3 regions of the Kosakonia cowanii JCM 10956 genome follow, and region 2 is predicted to be linked to each of the others. Evidence: predicted binding sites of a transcription regulator. Region 2 holds the regulator's gene; each other region holds the start of a gene.
The links. The regulator sigma-54, encoded in region 2, starts transcription at its own class of promoters, with help from an activator protein. The targets are predictions, from matches to a motif close to GTTGGCACANNTTTCGCTNT.
Positions count from the first base shown of each region.

Region 1: a site for sigma-54 is predicted at 3,019-3,038, ahead of glnK (P-II family nitrogen regulator). Genes of this name have one in related genera too.
Region 3: a site for sigma-54 is predicted at 3,361-3,380, ahead of hypA (hydrogenase maturation nickel metallochaperone HypA). Genes of this name have one in related genera too.

Region 1 is NZ_CP019445.1:2,374,576-2,380,651, reverse strand. Features, by position in the region: gene BWI95_RS11190 (YbaY family lipoprotein) at 1-159, opposite strand, end outside; gene tesB (acyl-CoA thioesterase II) at 375-1,235, shown strand; gene amtB (ammonium transporter AmtB) at 1,310-2,596, opposite strand; gene glnK (P-II family nitrogen regulator) at 2,628-2,966, opposite strand; gene BWI95_RS11170 (SmdB family multidrug efflux ABC transporter permease/ATP-binding protein) at 3,221-4,999, opposite strand; gene BWI95_RS11165 (SmdA family multidrug ABC transporter permease/ATP-binding protein) at 4,992-6,076, opposite strand, start outside.
Region 2 is NZ_CP019445.1:1,597,666-1,603,741, forward strand. Features, by position in the region: gene BWI95_RS07380 (calcium/sodium antiporter) at 1-25, shown strand, start outside; gene kdsD (arabinose-5-phosphate isomerase KdsD) at 39-1,025, shown strand; gene kdsC (3-deoxy-manno-octulosonate-8-phosphatase KdsC) at 1,040-1,606, shown strand; gene lptC (LPS export ABC transporter periplasmic protein LptC) at 1,603-2,178, shown strand; gene lptA (lipopolysaccharide ABC transporter substrate-binding protein LptA) at 2,147-2,707, shown strand; gene lptB (LPS export ABC transporter ATP-binding protein) at 2,714-3,439, shown strand; gene rpoN (RNA polymerase factor sigma-54) at 3,488-4,921, shown strand; gene hpf (ribosome hibernation promoting factor) at 4,944-5,231, shown strand; gene ptsN (PTS IIA-like nitrogen regulatory protein PtsN) at 5,312-5,803, shown strand; gene rapZ (RNase adapter RapZ) at 5,849-6,076, shown strand, end outside.
Region 3 is NZ_CP019445.1:1,134,776-1,140,851, forward strand. Features, by position in the region: partial or broken gene BWI95_RS05320 (respiratory chain complex I subunit 1 family protein) at 1-225, opposite strand, end outside; gene hycC (formate hydrogenlyase subunit 3) at 228-2,042, opposite strand; gene BWI95_RS05330 (4Fe-4S dicluster domain-containing protein) at 2,039-2,647, opposite strand; gene hycA (formate hydrogenlyase regulator HycA) at 2,742-3,209, opposite strand; gene hypA (hydrogenase maturation nickel metallochaperone HypA) at 3,407-3,754, shown strand; gene hypB (hydrogenase nickel incorporation protein HypB) at 3,758-4,630, shown strand; gene BWI95_RS05350 (HypC/HybG/HupF family hydrogenase formation chaperone) at 4,621-4,893, shown strand; gene hypD (hydrogenase formation protein HypD) at 4,893-6,014, shown strand; gene hypE (hydrogenase expression/formation protein HypE) at 6,011-6,076, shown strand, end outside.

The sequences.
Region 1 (6,076 bases), 780 kb from region 2:
GACCGTACCGGTCACGCTTGGCTGAGCAATCGCCGCTTTATGGGTTGCGGACGGCGCATTGGGATTAGGTGCCGGCGTTGGAATATCGCCGCCTTTTTGGGCGCACGCCGATAACGCGACTGCGACTGCTAAACCACTTAACATGGGCACGAGTTTCATTGATCTCTCCTTATCTTCAATGCACCTGCAGGCGCAGCGCCTGCCAGATGTGTGTGGCTAAACCTTCGTAACCTGAACAAGTGTGGCACATATACCCGATATATTCCTGTAAACACCAATTCATTCAGATTATTGCACCCATCGGACCACTCCATTTTCCAGGTTATACTCAGGCAATATATGCTACGTCAGCCGCTATTTATTTGAGGAATTGTATGAGTCAGGCGCTATCTAATCTGCTGGCATTATTGAATCTGGAAAAAATTGAAGAGGGGCTGTTCCGTGGGCAGAGCGAAGATTTAGGTCTGCGCCAGGTCTTTGGCGGCCAGGTGGTTGGGCAGGCGCTCTATGCGGCGAAAGAGACCGTTCCGGCAGACCGCCTGGTGCACTCTTTCCACAGCTACTTTTTGCGCCCCGGCGATAGCCAAAAACCGATTGTTTATGACGTGGAAGTGCTGCGCGACGGCAACAGCTTTAGCGCTCGCCGCGTGGCAGCGGTGCAGAACGGCAAACCGATTTTCTATATGACCGCCTCCTTCCAGGCACCGGAGCCGGGCTATGAGCATCAAAAAACGATGCCCGCCGCGCCCGCGCCGGACTCGCTCAAATCGGAAACGGAGATCGCCCGCGATCTCTCGCACTTGCTGCCGCCCGGCGTGAAAGAGAAGTTCCTCAGCGACAAGCCGCTGGAGATCCGCCCGGTCGAGTTCCATAACCCGCTGAAGGGCCATGTGGCCGATCCGGTGCGTCAGGTGTGGATCCGCGCCAACGGCGTGCTGGATGAAGATTTCCGCATCCACCAATATCTGCTTGGCTACGCCTCGGACTTTAACTTCCTGCCGGTGGCGCTGCAGCCTCACGGCGTTGGCTTCCTTGAGCGCGGCATGCAGGTGGCAACTATCGACCACTCAATGTGGTTCCATCGCCCGTTCAATATGAACGACTGGCTGCTCTACAGCGTGGAGAGCACCTCCGCCTCCAGCGCCCGCGGCTTTGTGCGCGGCGAATTCTATACCCAGGATGGCGTGCTGGTGGCCTCCAGCGTGCAGGAAGGGGTAATGCGTAACCGCAACTAAGCCGGTTGTGTTACCGCCAAAAGAAAAGCCTCCGTACGCGGAGGCTTTTTTATGCTCAGGAGATACTCAACTTATCAGGCGTTGTAGGCGTTTTCGCCGTGGCTGTTGACGTCCAGCCCTTCACGCTCTTGCTCTTCCGGTACGCGCAGGCCAACCGTCATATCCGCCAGTTTGTAGCCGATAAAGGCGACGACCGCAGACCAGACGATGGTGATGCCCACGCTCTCCAGCTGCACCAGCACCTGATGGCCCATGGTGACGCCGGAGGCGAAGCCTACGCCGCCGAGGGAGGTGGAGGCGAAGATGCCCGTCAGGATACAGCCGATAATGCCGCACACGCCGTGAACGCCGAAGACATCACACGGATCATCGACGCGCAGCATACGTTTCAGCGCCGTCACGCCCCACAGACCCGCCAGACCGCACACCAGACCGACAATCAGCGCGCCGCCGACACCGACATAACCACACGCCGGGGTGATACCCACCAGGCCAGCAATCGCACCGGAGCAGGCACCGAGCAGCGAAGGCTTGCCGCGCATTGCCCACTCGCCAAACACCCAGGAGAGGATCGCGGCAGCAGTGGCGACCACGGTGTTCACAAAGGCCAGCGCGGCGATTTCGTTGGCGCTGCTCGCCGAACCGGCGTTGAAGCCAAACCAGCCAACATAGAGGATCGCAGTACCGATAAAGACCATCGGCAGGTTGTGCGGTTTAAACGCCTCTTTGCCGAAGCCGACGCGTTTGCCAATCAGGTACGCACCCACCAGGCCTGCAATCGCGGCGTTGATGTGCACCACCGTACCGCCGGCAAAGTCGAGCGCGCCGTGGGTTGCCAGCAGACCGCCACCCCATACCATGTGCGCAATCGGCACATAGGAGAGCGTCATCCACACCACCACAAATATCAGCACCGCAGAGAAGCGAATACGCTCGGCGAGCGCGCCGACGATAAGCCCCACGGTGATGCAGGCGAAGGAGCCCTGGAAAGCGACATGGATGTATTGATAGATGCTGCCCATCACATCAGTGAGGGCAATATTTTTCAGCATCACCCAGTTGAAGCTGCCGAAGAAGCTGTTGCCTTCGCTGAAGGCGAGCGAGTAGCCGTAGACCACCCAGAGAATGCAGACCAGCGCGAAGGTAACCGCCACCTGGGTCAGCATTGAGAGCACGTTTTTGCCACGGATCAGGCCGCCGTAAAAGAGCGCGATGCCCGGAATGGACATAAACAGCACCAGCGCGGTGCAAATCATCATAAAACCGTTATCGGCTTTATCCGCAACGGCCGGCGCGGCAAGCGCCAGGCCCGGCAGCAAAGCCAGCGAGGCAAGGGTAGCTTTTACTGTTTTCATTCTCATTTTTCCGATCCCTATCACTGTGTGTCAGCTATTACAGCGCCGCTTCGTCGGCTTCGCCGGTACGAATACGGATCACGCGTTCGAGTTCGGCAACGAAAATTTTGCCGTCGCCAATTTTTCCGGTGTAGGCCGCTTTACTGATGATATCGATCACCTCATCAAGCTGATCGTCGGCGATCGCCACGTCGATTTTTACTTTTGGCAGGAAGTTGACGCTGTATTCCGCACCGCGGTAAAGCTCGGCATGCCCCTTCTGACGGCCAAACCCTTTTACTTCCGTCACGGTCAGCCCCTGAATACCAATCGAAGAGAGCGCTTCACGCACATCTTCAAGTTTGAATGGCTTAATCACCACGGTTACCAGCTTCATAGATTCCCCTCACTCGACATTCGCAAATGGACGCAGCCAACATGAGGAAGGTATTGCAAGGGGTGTGCCAGAAATGTGAAGGCGCGCGTTTTCGCGCAATAAAGAGACAAAGCCAGAAGCGGTGATGGGCGGCGCAAGCGCACTGATGATGCAGAAGCGGCGGAAAAAAGAAAAACGCACCATGACAGTGCATGGTGCGTTACATTTTTGCACCACCAGGCGCTGATGCGCGCAGGGTGCTTAATTTTGGTGCATCAGGCGCTGAGCGACTCTTCCCGCGTGCTGGCCGCCAGCTCTTCACCCGCTAACTGCAGCTGGTACATCTGGTAGTAGCGCCCTTTCGCCGCCAGCAGCTGCTGATGGGTACCGCGCTCAACCGCCTGTCCGCGGTGCAGCACCAGGATGGTTTCCGCTTCGACAATGGTCGATAAGCGGTGGGCAATCACCACCAGCGTGGTCTTCTCGCGGATCGCCGCCAGCGCCTGCTGGATCGCCTGCTCGGTGCCGGAGTCAATATTCGCCGTCGCTTCATCCAGGATCAGGATCTGCGGGGCATCAACCAGCACGCGCGCCAGCGCCAGCAGCTGTTTCTGCCCGACGGAGAGATTATTCCCCTGCTCGCCAAGGCGGGTGTAGATGCCTTCACTCAGGGTGCGTGCCAGGTCGGCAAGCTGGACAATCTCAAGCGCTTTCCAGACGCGCTCTTCGCTGATATCCCGCCCAAGAGTGACGTTGGCGAAGAAGCTGTCGGCCAGCACCACCGGATCCTGCTGCACCATCGCGACGCCTTTGCGCAGCGCGCTGTGGCCTAGCGTGGCAAGCGGGCGACCGTCGAGGCGGATCTCCCCTTTGGTTAACGGGTAGTAGCCCATCAGCAGGCTGGCAAGCGTACTTTTACCGCTGCCGGTATGGCCGACCAGCGCGACAAAGCTGCGCGGCTCAACATGCAGGGAGATATCCTGCAATACCAGTTGATCTTCGCGGTAGGCGAAGGAGAGGTTTTCAATGTCGATCGCCCCGCTGTGCAGCGGCGTCTCGTCATCGCCGTAGTTCTGGCGCGGTCGATCCATCAGTTCGAAGACGCGCTCACCGGCGACCACCGCCTGTTGCAGCATCGACTGCTGGGTCGTCAGCTCGATCAGCGGCTCGTTAAGGCGGCCAAGGTAGCTGATAAAGGCGTAAAGCACCCCAACCTCCACCGTGCCGACGGTTGAGAAGCCAAACAGCATCAGCAGGCCGCAGAGCACCAGCGCGGAAAAGAGGCTAAGCAGCGGGCGCAGCAGGAAGCCATCGAGGCGCAGGGTTTGCATCCGTGCGAAGTAGTGCGAGCGGCTCGCTTCGCTCATGCGCTCGCCGAAGCGCGCCTGCTGGCGGAACTGCTGGATCACGCTCATGCCGTTGATGATTTCGTTAAAGCCATCGTTGATATCGGCAAGGTAGGCGCGCATGCGCCGCACAATCGGCGTGCTGAAACGCTGATAGATCAGCATCACGATAATCACCGCCGGGAAGATGCCCATCGCTACCAGCGCCATACGCCAGTCGAGGCTGAACATCGCCACCAGCATCGCGCCAATTAGCGCCGCGCTGCGCAACACGGTGGCGACCACCGTTACGTAGAGATCGCGGATCACTTCGGTGTCGTTGGTCACGCGCGAGATAATCTGCCCTACCGGCTGGGTGTCGAAGGCGCTGAGCGGCTGGCGCAGCGCGGCATCCATTACATCGGTGCGCAGCTGTTGCACCACGCCGACCGCCGCCTGGTTAAAGAGCAGCGCCTGGGCATAGTGCAGCCCTGCCGCCAGCAGTTGCAGGCCAACATAAGCCGCCGCCAGCCCGGCGATCAGCGCAAGCGGAAGATAACTTTTCGCCACCATATTATCGATAAAGTAGCTGATCAGCGCCGGGCCGGAGACTTCGGCAATTGCCGCCACCCACAGCATCAGCACTGCTTTACTGAGCGGCTTGCGCCACGGTTTACCGTAGACCAGCAGACGTTTCAGCGTTGGCCACTGACGAGAGAAGTTACGCATCCCCGGCCTCCTGCGGATGGTCGTCCAGCGCCGCTTCCAGTTGCTGATACCGGTACATGTCGCGATACCAGCCAGGCTGGCGCGCGAGCTGCTCATGTTGGCCGCGCTGGGCGATATGGCCATGTTGCATAACGATAATCTCACTGGCTTCCGTCAGCGCCGACAGGCGATGCGCGCTGATAATTACGGTGCGCCCTTCGCCCCACTGGCGCAGGTTGTGCAAAATCTGGTGTTCGGTGCGCCCATCCACCGCGGAGAGGGCGTCATCAAGAATAAGGATTTCGGCATTCAGCAGCAGCGCACGGGCGATGGAGATACGCTGTTTCTGCCCGCCGGAGAGCATCACGCCGCGCTCGCCCACTTCGGTGTCGTAGCCCTGCGGCAGGCGCAGAATGTCGTCATGGACGCTGGCAAGCTTCGCCACATGCTCAATCTCCTCCTGCGTCGCACCGGGCCTGCCAAGGGCAATGTTATGGCCGATGGTGTCGGAGAAGAGAAACGGCGTCTGGTTGACGACAGCAAGGCGGCTGCGCCAGCTGTCCAGTTTCAGCTGCGTCAGCGGCATATCGTGGAAGCGAATATCGCCCGCGTCGACATCAAAATGGCGCTGAATCAACGCCAGCAGCGTACTTTTCCCCGCGCCGGTCGGGCCGCAGATGCCGAGCATCTGGCCCGGCTCAAGGGTCGCGCTGACGTTGGTCAGCGCCGCGCTGTCGGTTTGCGGATAGTGAAACGCTTTGATGGAGAGCGTTAAGGTGCCGCGCTCGGCGGGCACGGTTTCCGTGCCGTCGTTCACCACCGGCGCTTCCGCCAGCATATCGCGGATGCGGCTATAGGCCGCGCTGCCGCGCTCGACGATGTTAAACATCCACGCCAGCGCCAGCATTGGCCAGATCATCAGCCCAAGATACATGGCAAAACTGGTCAGCTCGCCGAGGGTCAGCGAACCATGCACCACCATCCAGCTGCCGCCGCCAATCGCCAGCATGTTTGCCATGCCGATGGCGATATAGATAGTTGGATCAAAGCGCGCATCGACGCGCGCCACGCGCATGTTTTTCGCGCCGGTATCCGCCG
Region 2 (6,076 bases):
GCTGTCGCCGCTTTTGACGGGATAATCGGATACGCACTATGTCGCAAATAGATTTGCAGCCGGGTTTTGACTTTCAACAAGCCGGCAAAGAAGTTCTGGCGATTGAACGTGAAGGCCTCGCACAGCTGGATCAGTACATTAATGAAGATTTCACCCGCGCATGCGAAAGCATCGCTTATTGTGCTGGCAAAGTCGTGGTGATGGGCATGGGCAAATCGGGCCATATCGGCCGGAAAATGGCGGCAACCTTCGCCAGCACCGGCACGCCCGCCTTTTTCGTCCACCCCGGCGAAGCCGCGCACGGCGACCTGGGTATGGTCAGCCCGCAGGATGTGGTGATTGCGCTGTCGAACTCCGGTGAGTCCAACGAGATCCTCGCGCTCATCCCGGTGCTCAAGCGCCTCAAGGTCGCGCTGATTTGCATGACCAGCCGCCCTGAGAGCAGCATGGCACGCGCGGCGGATATCCATTTATGCGTAAAAGTGCCGAAAGAGGCCTGCCCGCTGGGGCTGGCACCGACCTCCAGCACCACCGCAGCGCTGGTAATGGGCGATGCGCTGGCCGTGGCGCTGCTGAAAGCGCGCGGCTTTACCGCCGAAGATTTTGCCCTCTCCCATCCGGGCGGCGCGCTGGGCCGCAAACTGCTGCTACGTGTGAATGACATCATGCACACCGGGGATGAGATCCCACACGTCAGCAAAGAAGCCAGCCTGCGTGATGCGTTACTGGAGATCACGCGTAAGAATTTAGGTATGACGGTGATCTGCGACGATCTGATGAAGATCGAAGGTATCTTTACCGATGGTGACCTGCGTCGCGTGTTTGATATGGGCGCCGATGTGCGCAGCCTTGGCATCGCCGATGTGATGACGCCAGGCGGTGTGCGCGTGCGGCCCAATACGCTGGCAGTCGATGCCCTTAACCTGATGCAATCCCGTCACATTACCTGCGTACTGGTTGCCGATGGTGAGCAGTTACTGGGTGTGTTACATATGCATGACTTACTGCGCGCGGGCGTGGTGTAAAGAAGGACACAAGAATGAGTAATGCTGGCGCGTCGCTTGCTACCTGCTATGGGCCGGTAAGCACGCAAGTCATGGAGAAAGCCGCGAAGATTCGCCTGCTGATCCTCGATGTGGATGGCGTGCTGTCCGACGGGCTCATCTATATGGGCAATAATGGTGAAGAGCTAAAAGCGTTCAATGTTCGCGACGGTTATGGCATTCGCAGCGGCCTCACCTCCGGTATCGAGATGGCGATCATTACCGGGCGTAACGCTAAACTGGTAGAAGATCGCTGCGAAACGCTGGGCATCATCCATCTCTACCAGGGGCAATCAGACAAAATGATCGCCTATCGTGAACTACTTGCCCGCCTCGATTTGACGGCGGATCAGGTCGCCTATATCGGCGACGATTTGATCGACTGGCCGGTGATGGCGGAGATTGGCCTGAGCGTGGCCGTTGCAGATGCGCACCCGCTGCTCAGCGCGCGCGCCGATTACGTGACGCGGATTAACGGCGGTCGCGGCGCGGTGCGTGAAGTGTGTGACTTACTGCTGCTGGCACAGGGCAAGCTGGATGAAGCCAAAGGGCAATCAATATGAGTAAAACCAGACGTTGGGTCATTATTCTGCTGGCGCTGGTCGCACTGGTTCTGATTGGTATTAACTTCACCACTCAGGATGCGCCGGAACAGAGCGCAGCGAACAATTCAGATCCGACTTATAAAAGCCAACATACGGATACTGTCGTTTACAGCCCGGAAGGCGCGCTGAACTATCGTCTGATCGCGCAGAATGTGGAGTACTACTCCGCCGATAGCGTTAGCTGGTTTGCCAAACCGGTGTTAACCACCTTCGATGAGAACAAAGTTCCGACCTGGTCTATCAAGTCGGATAAAGCAAAGCTCACCGACGACAAAATGCTTTACCTCTATGGACATGTCGAAGTTAACGCGCTGACTGCGGACGCACAATTACGCAGAATCACCACGGATAACGCCCGGATCAACCTGGTCACCCAGGATGTTTTCTCAGACGATCAGGTTACGTTATACGGAACAACATTTAATTCCACCGGCCTGAAAATGCGCGGCAATTTACGCAGCAAAAACGCCGAGCTGATTGAAAAGGTTAGAAGCTCCTATGAAATTCAAAACAAACAAACGCAGCCTTAATCTTCTCCTGGCGAGTACGCTCTTCGCTGCCGCGCTTCCGGCGCTCGCTGTGACCGGGGATACCGACCAGCCGATCCACATCGACTCCGATCAGCAGTCGCTGGATATGCAGGGGAATGTTGTCACCTTCACCGGCAATGTCGTCGTGACGCAGGGGACGATTAAGATCAACGCCGATAAGGTGGTGGTCACCCGTCCGGGCGGCCAGCAAGGCAGAGAGATCATCGACGGTTACGGCAATCCGGCCACCTTCTACCAGATGCAGGACAACGGCAAGCCGGTTAAAGGCCACGCCTCGCAGATGCACTACGAACTGGAAAAAGATTTCGTCATCCTGACCGGCAACGCCTATCTCGAGCAGTTGGACAGCAATATTGCTGGTGACAAAATCACCTACCTGGTGAAAGAGCAGAAGATGCAGGCGTTCAGCGACAAAGGTAAGCGCGTAACTACTGTGCTGGTACCGTCGCAGTTACAGGACAAGAGCAACAAATCCGCCCCGGCCCCGGCGCAAAAGAAGAGTAACTAATCCGTTATGGCAACATTAACTGCAAAGAATCTCGCCAAGGCTTATAAAGGCCGTCGCGTGGTCGAAGACGTCAGTCTGACCGTTAACTCCGGTGAAATCGTCGGCTTGCTTGGCCCTAACGGCGCAGGGAAAACCACCACCTTCTATATGGTGGTCGGGATTGTTGCGCGCGATGCCGGCAACATCATTATTGATGATGAAGATATCAGCCTGCTGCCGCTGCATGCGCGCGCGCGTCGCGGCATCGGCTATTTACCGCAGGAAGCCTCGATCTTCCGTCGCCTCAGCGTCTATGACAACCTGATGGCAGTGCTGCAGATTCGTGACGATCTCACCACGGAACAGCGTGAAGATCGCGCCAACGAGCTGATGGAAGAGTTCCATATCGATCACCTGCGCGACAGCATGGGCCAGGCGCTCTCCGGCGGTGAACGTCGCCGCGTCGAGATTGCCCGCGCGCTGGCGGCAAACCCGAAATTTATCCTGCTCGATGAACCCTTTGCGGGCGTTGACCCAATCTCGGTTATCGACATCAAACGCATTATCGAGCATCTGCGTGACAGCGGGCTTGGGGTGCTGATTACCGACCATAACGTGCGCGAAACGCTGGCCGTATGTGAGCGCGCCTATATTGTCAGCCAGGGGCATCTCATCGCCCACGGCACGCCGCAGCAAATCCTTGAAGACGAACATGTTAAGCGCGTATATCTTGGGGAAGACTTCAGACTCTGATAGGGTAAGGTTTATTGACATTTTTTGTCGGAGAGTGCTGCTCTGAATATGAAGCAAGGTTTGCAACTACGGCTTAGCCAACAGCTAGCCATGACGCCGCAACTGCAACAGGCCATTCGCCTTTTGCAGTTGTCCACGTTGGAACTTCAGCAGGAACTTCAGCAGGCGCTGGAGAGCAACCCACTGCTGGAACAAACCGATCTTCACGAAGAAGTGGATAGCGAACAGGTTCAGGAAAAAGATGGCCTGGACACCGCGGATGCACTCGAACAGAAAGAGATGCCTGACGAACTGCCGCTGGATGCCAGCTGGGATGAGATCTACACCGCCGGCACGCCGTCAGGCAGCAGTAACGATTACATTGATGATGAACTGCCGATCTACCAGGGTGAAACCACCCAGTCGCTACAGGATTACCTGATGTGGCAGGTAGAGCTGACCCCCTTCTCCGATACGGATCGCGCCATTGCGACCTCGATCGTTGATGCCGTGGACGAAACTGGCTATCTCACCGTGACGCTTGAGGAGATCCTCGAGAGCATGGGGAACGACGAGATCGGCATGGATGAAGTCGAAGCGGTGCTAAAGCGCGTTCAGCGTTTTGATCCCGTTGGCGTTGCGGCGCGCGATCTGCGCGACTGCCTGCTGGTTCAGCTCTCTCAGTTCGCCAAAGCGACACCGTGGTGTGAAGAGGCCCGGCTTATTATCTGCGATCATCTCGATCTGCTGGCCAATCATGACTTCCGCTCGCTGATGCGCGTGACGCGCCTGAAAGAGGATGTGCTGAAAGAGGCGGTCAATCTGATCCAGTCCCTCGATCCGCGTCCCGGGCAGTCGATCCAGACCAGCGAGCCGGAGTATGTGATCCCCGATGTGCTGGTGCGCAAACACAACGGGCGCTGGACGGTAGAGCTTAACGCCGACAGCATTCCACGTCTTAAGATCAACCAGCAGTATGCAGCGATGGGCAGCGGCGGGCGTAACGACGCCGACACGCAGTTCATTCGCAGTAATTTGCAGGAAGCGAAGTGGTTGATCAAAAGCCTGGAGAGCCGCAATGACACGCTGCTGCGCGTCAGCCGCTGCATCGTCGAGCAGCAGCAGGCGTTCTTTGAGCAGGGCGAAGAATTTATGAAACCGATGGTGCTGGCGGATATCGCCCAGGCCGTCGAGATGCACGAGTCCACTATCTCTCGTGTTACGACCCAGAAGTACCTGCACAGTCCTCGCGGCATTTTTGAACTGAAGTATTTCTTCTCTAGCCATGTGAATACCGAAGGCGGCGGCGAAGCCTCCTCCACGGCCATCCGCGCACTGGTGAAGAAGTTGATCGCCGCTGAAAACCCTGCAAAACCGCTGAGCGACAGTAAGCTGACGACGCTGCTTTCCAATCAGGGAATCATGGTCGCGCGGCGAACCGTTGCGAAGTATCGAGAATCTTTATCCATTCCGCCGTCTAACCAGCGTAAACAGCTGGTGTGACCCAACCGATAAGGAAGACACTATGCAGCTAAACATCACCGGACAAAACGTTGAGATTACCGATGCCCTGCGCGAGTTTTTAAACAGCAAATTCGCCAAGCTGGAGCACTATTTCGACAGGATTAATCAGGTTTATGTTGTGTTGAAAGTGGAAAAGGTGACGCACATTTCAGATGCCACGCTGCATGTGAATGGAGGCGAACTGCATGCCAGTGCGGAAGGACAAGATATGTATGCTGCTATTGACGGTTTAATTGATAAACTGGCGCGGCAGCTCACGAAGCATAAAGATAAACTGAAACAACACTAATTGTCCGGGCGTCCGTCTGGCGCGTTGCACCCGACCGCAACCCGGTTGGGTGCTGGCTCCGGCGTCGCTTAGGTGAAATTATGATGAATAACGATTCGGCTCTTCAACTGAGCACAGTGCTTAACCAGGAATGTACCCGTAGCGGCGTTCACTGCCAGAGTAAAAAACGCGCGCTGGAAATTATCAGCGAGCTGGCGGCGAAACAGTTAGGTCTGCCGCCGCAGGTGGTCTTCGAAGCGGTTCTTACGCGTGAAAAAATGGGCAGTACCGGCATTGGTAACGGTATCGCCATTCCCCACGGCAAGCTCGAGGAAGATACACTGCGCGCCGTCGGCGTGTTTGTACAACTCGAAACGCCGATTGCCTTCGACGCTATCGATAATCAACCCGTCGATCTGCTCTTTGCCCTGCTGGTGCCGGCAGATCAAACCAAAACGCATCTGCACACCCTTTCACTGGTCGCCAAGCGGCTGGCAGATAAAACCATTTGTCGACGCCTGCGCGGCGCGCAGAGTGATGAAGAGCTCTATGAGATCATCACGCAGACAGAAGGCGAGCGCGGCGATGCGTAACCGGGTAAGACTATACTTGTCAGTCGTTCTGAGGAGAAATGACCCATGGTCCTGATGATCGTCAGTGGTCGTTCGGGTTCAGGGAAATCCGTGGCGCTACGCGCACTGGAAGATATGGGTTTCTACTGTGTTGATAACCTGCCGGTTGTGCTGTTGCCGGAACTGGCGCAAACCCTCGCCGATCGCCAGATCTCTGCCGCCGTCAGTATCGATGTGCGCAACATGCCGGAGTCGCCGGAGATCTTTGAGCAGGCGATGAGCAACCTGCCGGAG
Region 3 (6,076 bases), 460 kb from region 2:
CATCACGCCAACCATCACCAGCGGCGTCAGACGAAAGACCCAGCCGGAAGCCGCCGGGGCAATGCTCTGCCGCCCAAGCAGTTTGAACAGATCGCGATACTCTTGCAGCACGCCCGGCCCGCGCCGGTTGTGCAGACGCGCACGCGCCACGCGGCTGATGCCGGAAAGTAGCGGCGCAAGGGCGAACAGCACCAGCGCCTGTACAACAGCAAACAGAAAACTCATCTTCAGGCTCCTCGGGAAATCACCACAACCACCAGCACCGCCAGCTCAATCAGCGCCAGGCGACGAAACAGCAGCGGCGCGGCGTCGCCCCGCCAGACGGGCAGCGACAGCGTTGGCTCCAGCCATTTGCGCAGCGCGAGTACCGGCGCGAAGGCCGCTTTAACCGGCATCGCAAAACCGTGGGCGGTGATGACCATCGACGCTTCATGGTCGTAACCGCACACCCACGCTGCCCCCCTGCTGCGGGACGGCAGACGGTCGCCCTTCAGCAGCACGAGCAGCAGCAGCGGCAGCAGCGTCGCGGCAATCAGCAGCAGGGCAATCATCGGTTGCGACACCACGGTGTTCGCCGTTTCAAGCGGTAGCGGCACGGCACTGAACAGGCGCGGCAGCAGCCAGGGCGCGGCAACCCCGCCAATCACACAGCAGATCGCCAGCGCCGCCACGCTTACACTCATCAGCCACGGCAGCGGACGCGGATTTTCCGCCTGCGCGCTGCGCGGTGCGCCAAGGAAGGTGACGCCATAGACTTTCGCCATGCACATCACCGCCAGCGCGCCGGTGATTGCCAGCCCAACCGCCAGCAGCGGCCCCATCACTTGCAGAAGAAAATTGCCGCTGGCGCTTAAGCGGAAGAAGGCCTGGTAGATCACCCACTCACCAGCGAAACCGTTGAGCGGCGGCAGCGCGGCCATCGCCATCAGGCCAACCAGCATCGCCAGCGAGATAAGCGGCATGCGTTTACCGAGGCCGCCCAGTTTTTCGATATCGCGATAACCGGTAGCAAACCAGAGCGCGCCCGCACCGAGAAACAGCGTGCTTTTAAACAGGCTATGGTTGAAAAGATGATAGAGACCGCCGACCAGCCCGAGCGCCACCAGCGCAGGCTGGCGCAGCGCAAGCCCGCTGATGCCCGCGCCAAGGCCGAGCAGGATAATGCCGATATTCTCCAGCGTGTGGTAAGCCAGCAGCCGCTGGATATTGTGTTCCATCAGCGCATACAGCCCGCCGACAAAAGCGGTCAGCAGACCAAACGCCAGCAGCAGCACGCCCCACCACAGCGGCGGTTGCCCGCCAAGTAAAGAGAGCGTCAGAATGCCGAACAGGCCAACTTTCATCACCACGGCGGAGAAGAGCGCCGCTGCCGGGGCCGGGGCATTGGCATGGGCCTGCGGCACCCAGGCGTGCAGCGGGATAATCCCCGCCAGCAGGCCAAAACCCATCACGCCAAGCAGCCAGGTGCCGCCGCTCAGCGGGTGCAGGCTCAGCACGCTGAAATCGAGAGTCTGGTAGCGCTGCCACAGCAGCCAGCAGAGCAGCGCCAGCAGCAGCGTGCCGAGACGCCCGAGGGCGAACCAGAGTTTGCCGGAGGCGCTGCACCCGGTGAGGAACACCGCGCAGAGCGCCATGATCTCCGCCATCACCACCAGCGCGCCGAGGTTAGCTGCGCTCACCGCGCAGATCGCCGCCGCCAGCAGGAGGTTAATCAGCAGGCCATTGGCTTTTACCGCCTGATGGCGGTGCCACGCCAGGTTATAGAGGCTGATAAAGAAGCCGCAGACGCCAAGCGTCAGCAGCCAGACGGCGCCGAGCGGCGTGAGTAACAGATGAAGGTTGATGAGCGGCACAATACCGCTCACGGTTTGCCCGTCGAGCAGCGCACCAAGACCAGCCGCCGTCGCCAGCAGGCAGCCCACCGCACCACCCAGCCCCGCGAAGAAGCCGCTCAGGGGTTTGAACGCGCTCAGCAGGCCCGCCAGCAGCGCAGCAGCGCTCAGTGTGACGACCGCGGTGCTCAGCAAAGAGAAAAGCGTCATTTTGCACTCCCGTTATTCTGCGCAAACCGCGCCAGATCGCCGTAATCGCTATTAAGGGTCTGCTCGCGTTTGCGGCGGCTGGCGCGATTGATATCGTGCGGGCTGACCAGGTGCAGCGCCTTGGTCGGGCACATGCGCACGCAGGCCGGGCCGTCAGCGTCGAAGTAGCAGAGGTCGCACTTCACAGCGATGGCGCGCACGCCCGGCACCCAGTCGAGCAGCGAACTCACTTTCGCAGGCATTGGCGGCGCGGCGGGCGCTTTCGGCGTGTTGACGTTGGCCGGAATATCCAGCGGACGGCTGCCGGAAAACTCAATCGCGCCGAACGGACAGGCAATCGCGCAGAGCTTACAGCTGACGCAGAGGCTCTCATTGAGCTGCACCGCGCCATCCACGCGGTTGATGGCGTTCACCGGGCAGACCCCGGCGCAGGGCGCATCTTCACAGTGGTGGCACTGCTGCGGCGCAGATTCATGATGGCTGCGCATGACGCGCAGGCGCGGCATCGCCTGCAATCCATACGCGCGGTGCGTCTCGGCGCAGGCCGCCTCGCAGGTGTGGCAGCCAATACAGAGCGCCGGGTCGGCAATTACAAAACGGTTCACCAGTCAATCCTCAGGTGAGTCGCCCGCTTACGGGCAGTCATTTTTGACGAAACATGTCGATGGGTGTCATATCGACACCTGTCGACACTCCAGCTCAGGCCAGCACCGGCGAGTGCCCGTCGCGGGCAAGGGTGTTGAGGTTGGCCGGCGTATCGGCTTCCATTGCGGCATAGAGGTTGTCGTAGACGGCGGCGAGTTTGCCGAGGTAGTGCTCAAGCACCTTTTCGCGATCGCGGACCTCGAACAGGCCATCAATTTTCCCGTCGCTGGTGAGCCGCGCTTCGGCGATTAAACGCTTCTCTTCACTGCCTTTATTGGCAATCGCATACTCAATGGTATGGCCGTTAAAGCCGCCGCTCAGGGTGATATAAACCGTGAAGTGATCGAACAGCACGAAGCAGAGCTGCTGCTCCGGCGCACAGCCGATAGTGTGGTGCAAACGCGCTTTGGCGAGCGTAATGCCCTGAACCAGCGTATTGCAGTAACTGCGCCACGCCTCTTGCAGACGGTGGTGCCGTCCGGCGATGTAATCCGCCTTTTCGCTAATTTCCCAAATCGTCATCTCAGCTTACCCGCTTAATTGAAACAACTGCTGATAAGCATCATCCATGCCAGTTTTTAACCTCCTGATTTTAATTGATTTTATAAAAATAAAGGTGAATTTCGACGTGTCATCTCGTCATTGTCGTCATCGTCACCCTGACTAAATCGGGAGTGGCACTGTTATTGCATTAGCAGGGGAAATGATAAGGAGGCGTTATGCATGAAATCACGTTGTGCCAGCGCGCGCTGGAGGTGATTGAACAACAGGCGGCGGCAAATGGCGCACGCAAGGTCACCGGCGTCTGGCTGAAGGTGGGCGCATTTTCTTGCGTCGAAACGGACGCTTTAACGTTTTGTTTTGATCTGGTCTGCCGCGGCAGCCTGGCGGAAGGTTGTAGACTGCATATCGAACAACAACAGGCCGAGTGCTGGTGTGAGTCTTGCCAGCAGTATGTGACGTTACTCAGTCAGCGTGTACGCCGCTGTCCACAATGCCACAGCGACCAGTTGCAGATCGTCGCCGACGACGGTATGCAAATTCAGCGACTGGAAATTGAGGAGTAAGCAATGTGTACGACATGTGGTTGTCAGGATGGAAACCGCTATATAGAAGGCGATGAACATAACCCCCACTCCGCCTTTCGCAGCGCCCCCTTCGCCCCGGCGACGCGCCCGGCGCTGACCATTACCGGGGTCAAAACCGATGCGTTCAGCCCGACTCAGCTCGACGAGGGCGACCTGCATTATGGCCACGGCGCAGCGGGAACCCACGCGCCGGGCATCAGCCAGCGGCGGATGCTGGAAGTCGAGATCGACGTGCTGGATAAAAACAACCGCATCGCCGCCCGCAACCGCGCGCGCTTCGCGGCCCGCCAGCAACTGGTGCTGAATCTCGTCTCCAGCCCCGGCTCCGGCAAAACCACCCTGCTCACGGAAACCCTGCTGCGCCTGAAAAACCGCCTCCCCTGCGCGGTGATTGAGGGCGATCAGCAAACCGTCAACGACGCCGCGCGCATCCGCGCCACCGGCACCCCGGCAATTCAGGTCAATACCGGTAAAGGCTGCCACCTCGACGCGCAGATGATTGCCGATGCCGCACCGCGTCTGCCGCTGGCCGAGCAGGGCATCCTGTTTATTGAGAACGTCGGCAATCTGGTCTGCCCGGCGAGTTTTGACCTCGGCGAACGGCATAAAGTGGCGGTGCTCTCCGTAACCGAAGGGGAAGATAAGCCGCTCAAATATCCGCATATGTTTGCCGCCGCCTCGCTGATGCTGCTCAACAAAGTCGATCTGCTCCCCTACCTCAACTTCGATGTTGAGCAGTGCATCGCCTACGCGCGGGAGGTAAACCCAGAGATTGAGATCCTGCTGGTTTCCGCCACCAAAGGCGACGGCATGGACGCGTGGCTTGAGTGGCTGGAGGCGCAACGATGTGCATAGGCGTACCGGGGCAGATCTGCGCCATTGACGGCCTGCAGGCGAAAGTTGATGTCAGCGGCATCCAGCGTAATGTCGATTTAACGCTGGTCGGCAGTGAAGATGAGCAGGGTCGCTCGCGTATCGGCCAGTGGGTGCTGGTGCACGTCGGCTTTGCCATGAGCATCATCAACGAAGCGGAAGCGCGCGAAACGCTGGCGGCGCTGCAAAATATGTTCGACGTTGAGCCGGATGTCGGCGCGCTGCTCTACGGCGAGGAGGGATAATGCGCTTTGTCGATGAATACCGCGCACCGGAGCAGGTGATGCAGCTTATCGCCCGCCTGCGTGAACGTGCTAACGCACTTGCTTACACCGCCACGCGACCGCTGCGCATTATGGAGGTGTGCGGCGGCCACACGCATGCCATTTTCAAATTTGGCCTCGACCAGCTGCTGCCGGAGAATATTGAGTTTATCCACGGCCCCGGCTGCCCGGTCTGCGTCCTGCCGATGGGGCGCATCGACACCTGCGTGGAGATCGCCAGCCACCCGGAGGTGATCTTCTGCACCTTCGGCGACGCCATTCGCGTACCGGGCAAAAACGGCTCACTGTTACAGGCGAAGGCGCGCGGCGCGGATGTGCGCATCGTCTACTCGCCGCTCGATGCGCTGGCGCTGGCGGAGAAAAACCCGCAGCGTAAGGTGGTCTTTTTTGGCCTCGGCTTCGAAACCACCATGCCGGCCACCGCGATTACGCTACAACAGGCGAAGGCGCGGGATATCAACAACTTCTGGTTTTTCTGCCAGCACATCACGCTGATCCCGACCCTGCGCAGCCTGCTTGAACAGCCCGATAACGGCATTGACGCCTTTCTCGCGCCCGGCCACGTCAGCATGGTGATTGGCACCGATGCCTACACCTTTATTGCCGATGAGTTTCAGCGCCCGCTGGTGGTCGCCGGTTTTGAGCCGCTCGACCTGTTACAGGGCGTGTTGATGCTGGTCGAGCAGAAGATTGCTGCCCAAAGCCGGGTGGAGAATCAGTATCGCCGCGTGGTACCAGATGAGGGCAACCGGCGGGCGCAAGAGGCGATTGCCGAGGTGTTCACCGTGCGCGGCGACAGCGAGTGGCGCGGGCTGGGGATGATTGGCGAGTCGGGCGTGCATCTGACTGCTCCCTATCAGCGTTTTGACGCCGAAGCCCATTTCCAGCCAGCCATGCAGCAGGTCTATGACGACCCGCGCGCCCGCTGCGGCGACGTGCTGACCGGGCGCTGCAAACCGCACCACTGCCCGCTGTTTGGCAACACCTGTAATCCACAAAGCGCCTTTGGCGCGCTGATGGTCTCCTCTGAAGGAGCCTGCGCTGCCTGGTATCACTATCGTGCTCAGGAGTGTGAAGTATGAATGAGGTTCAGATGGCGCACGGCAGCGGCGGCCAGGCGATGCAGCAGCTGATAGGCGAACTC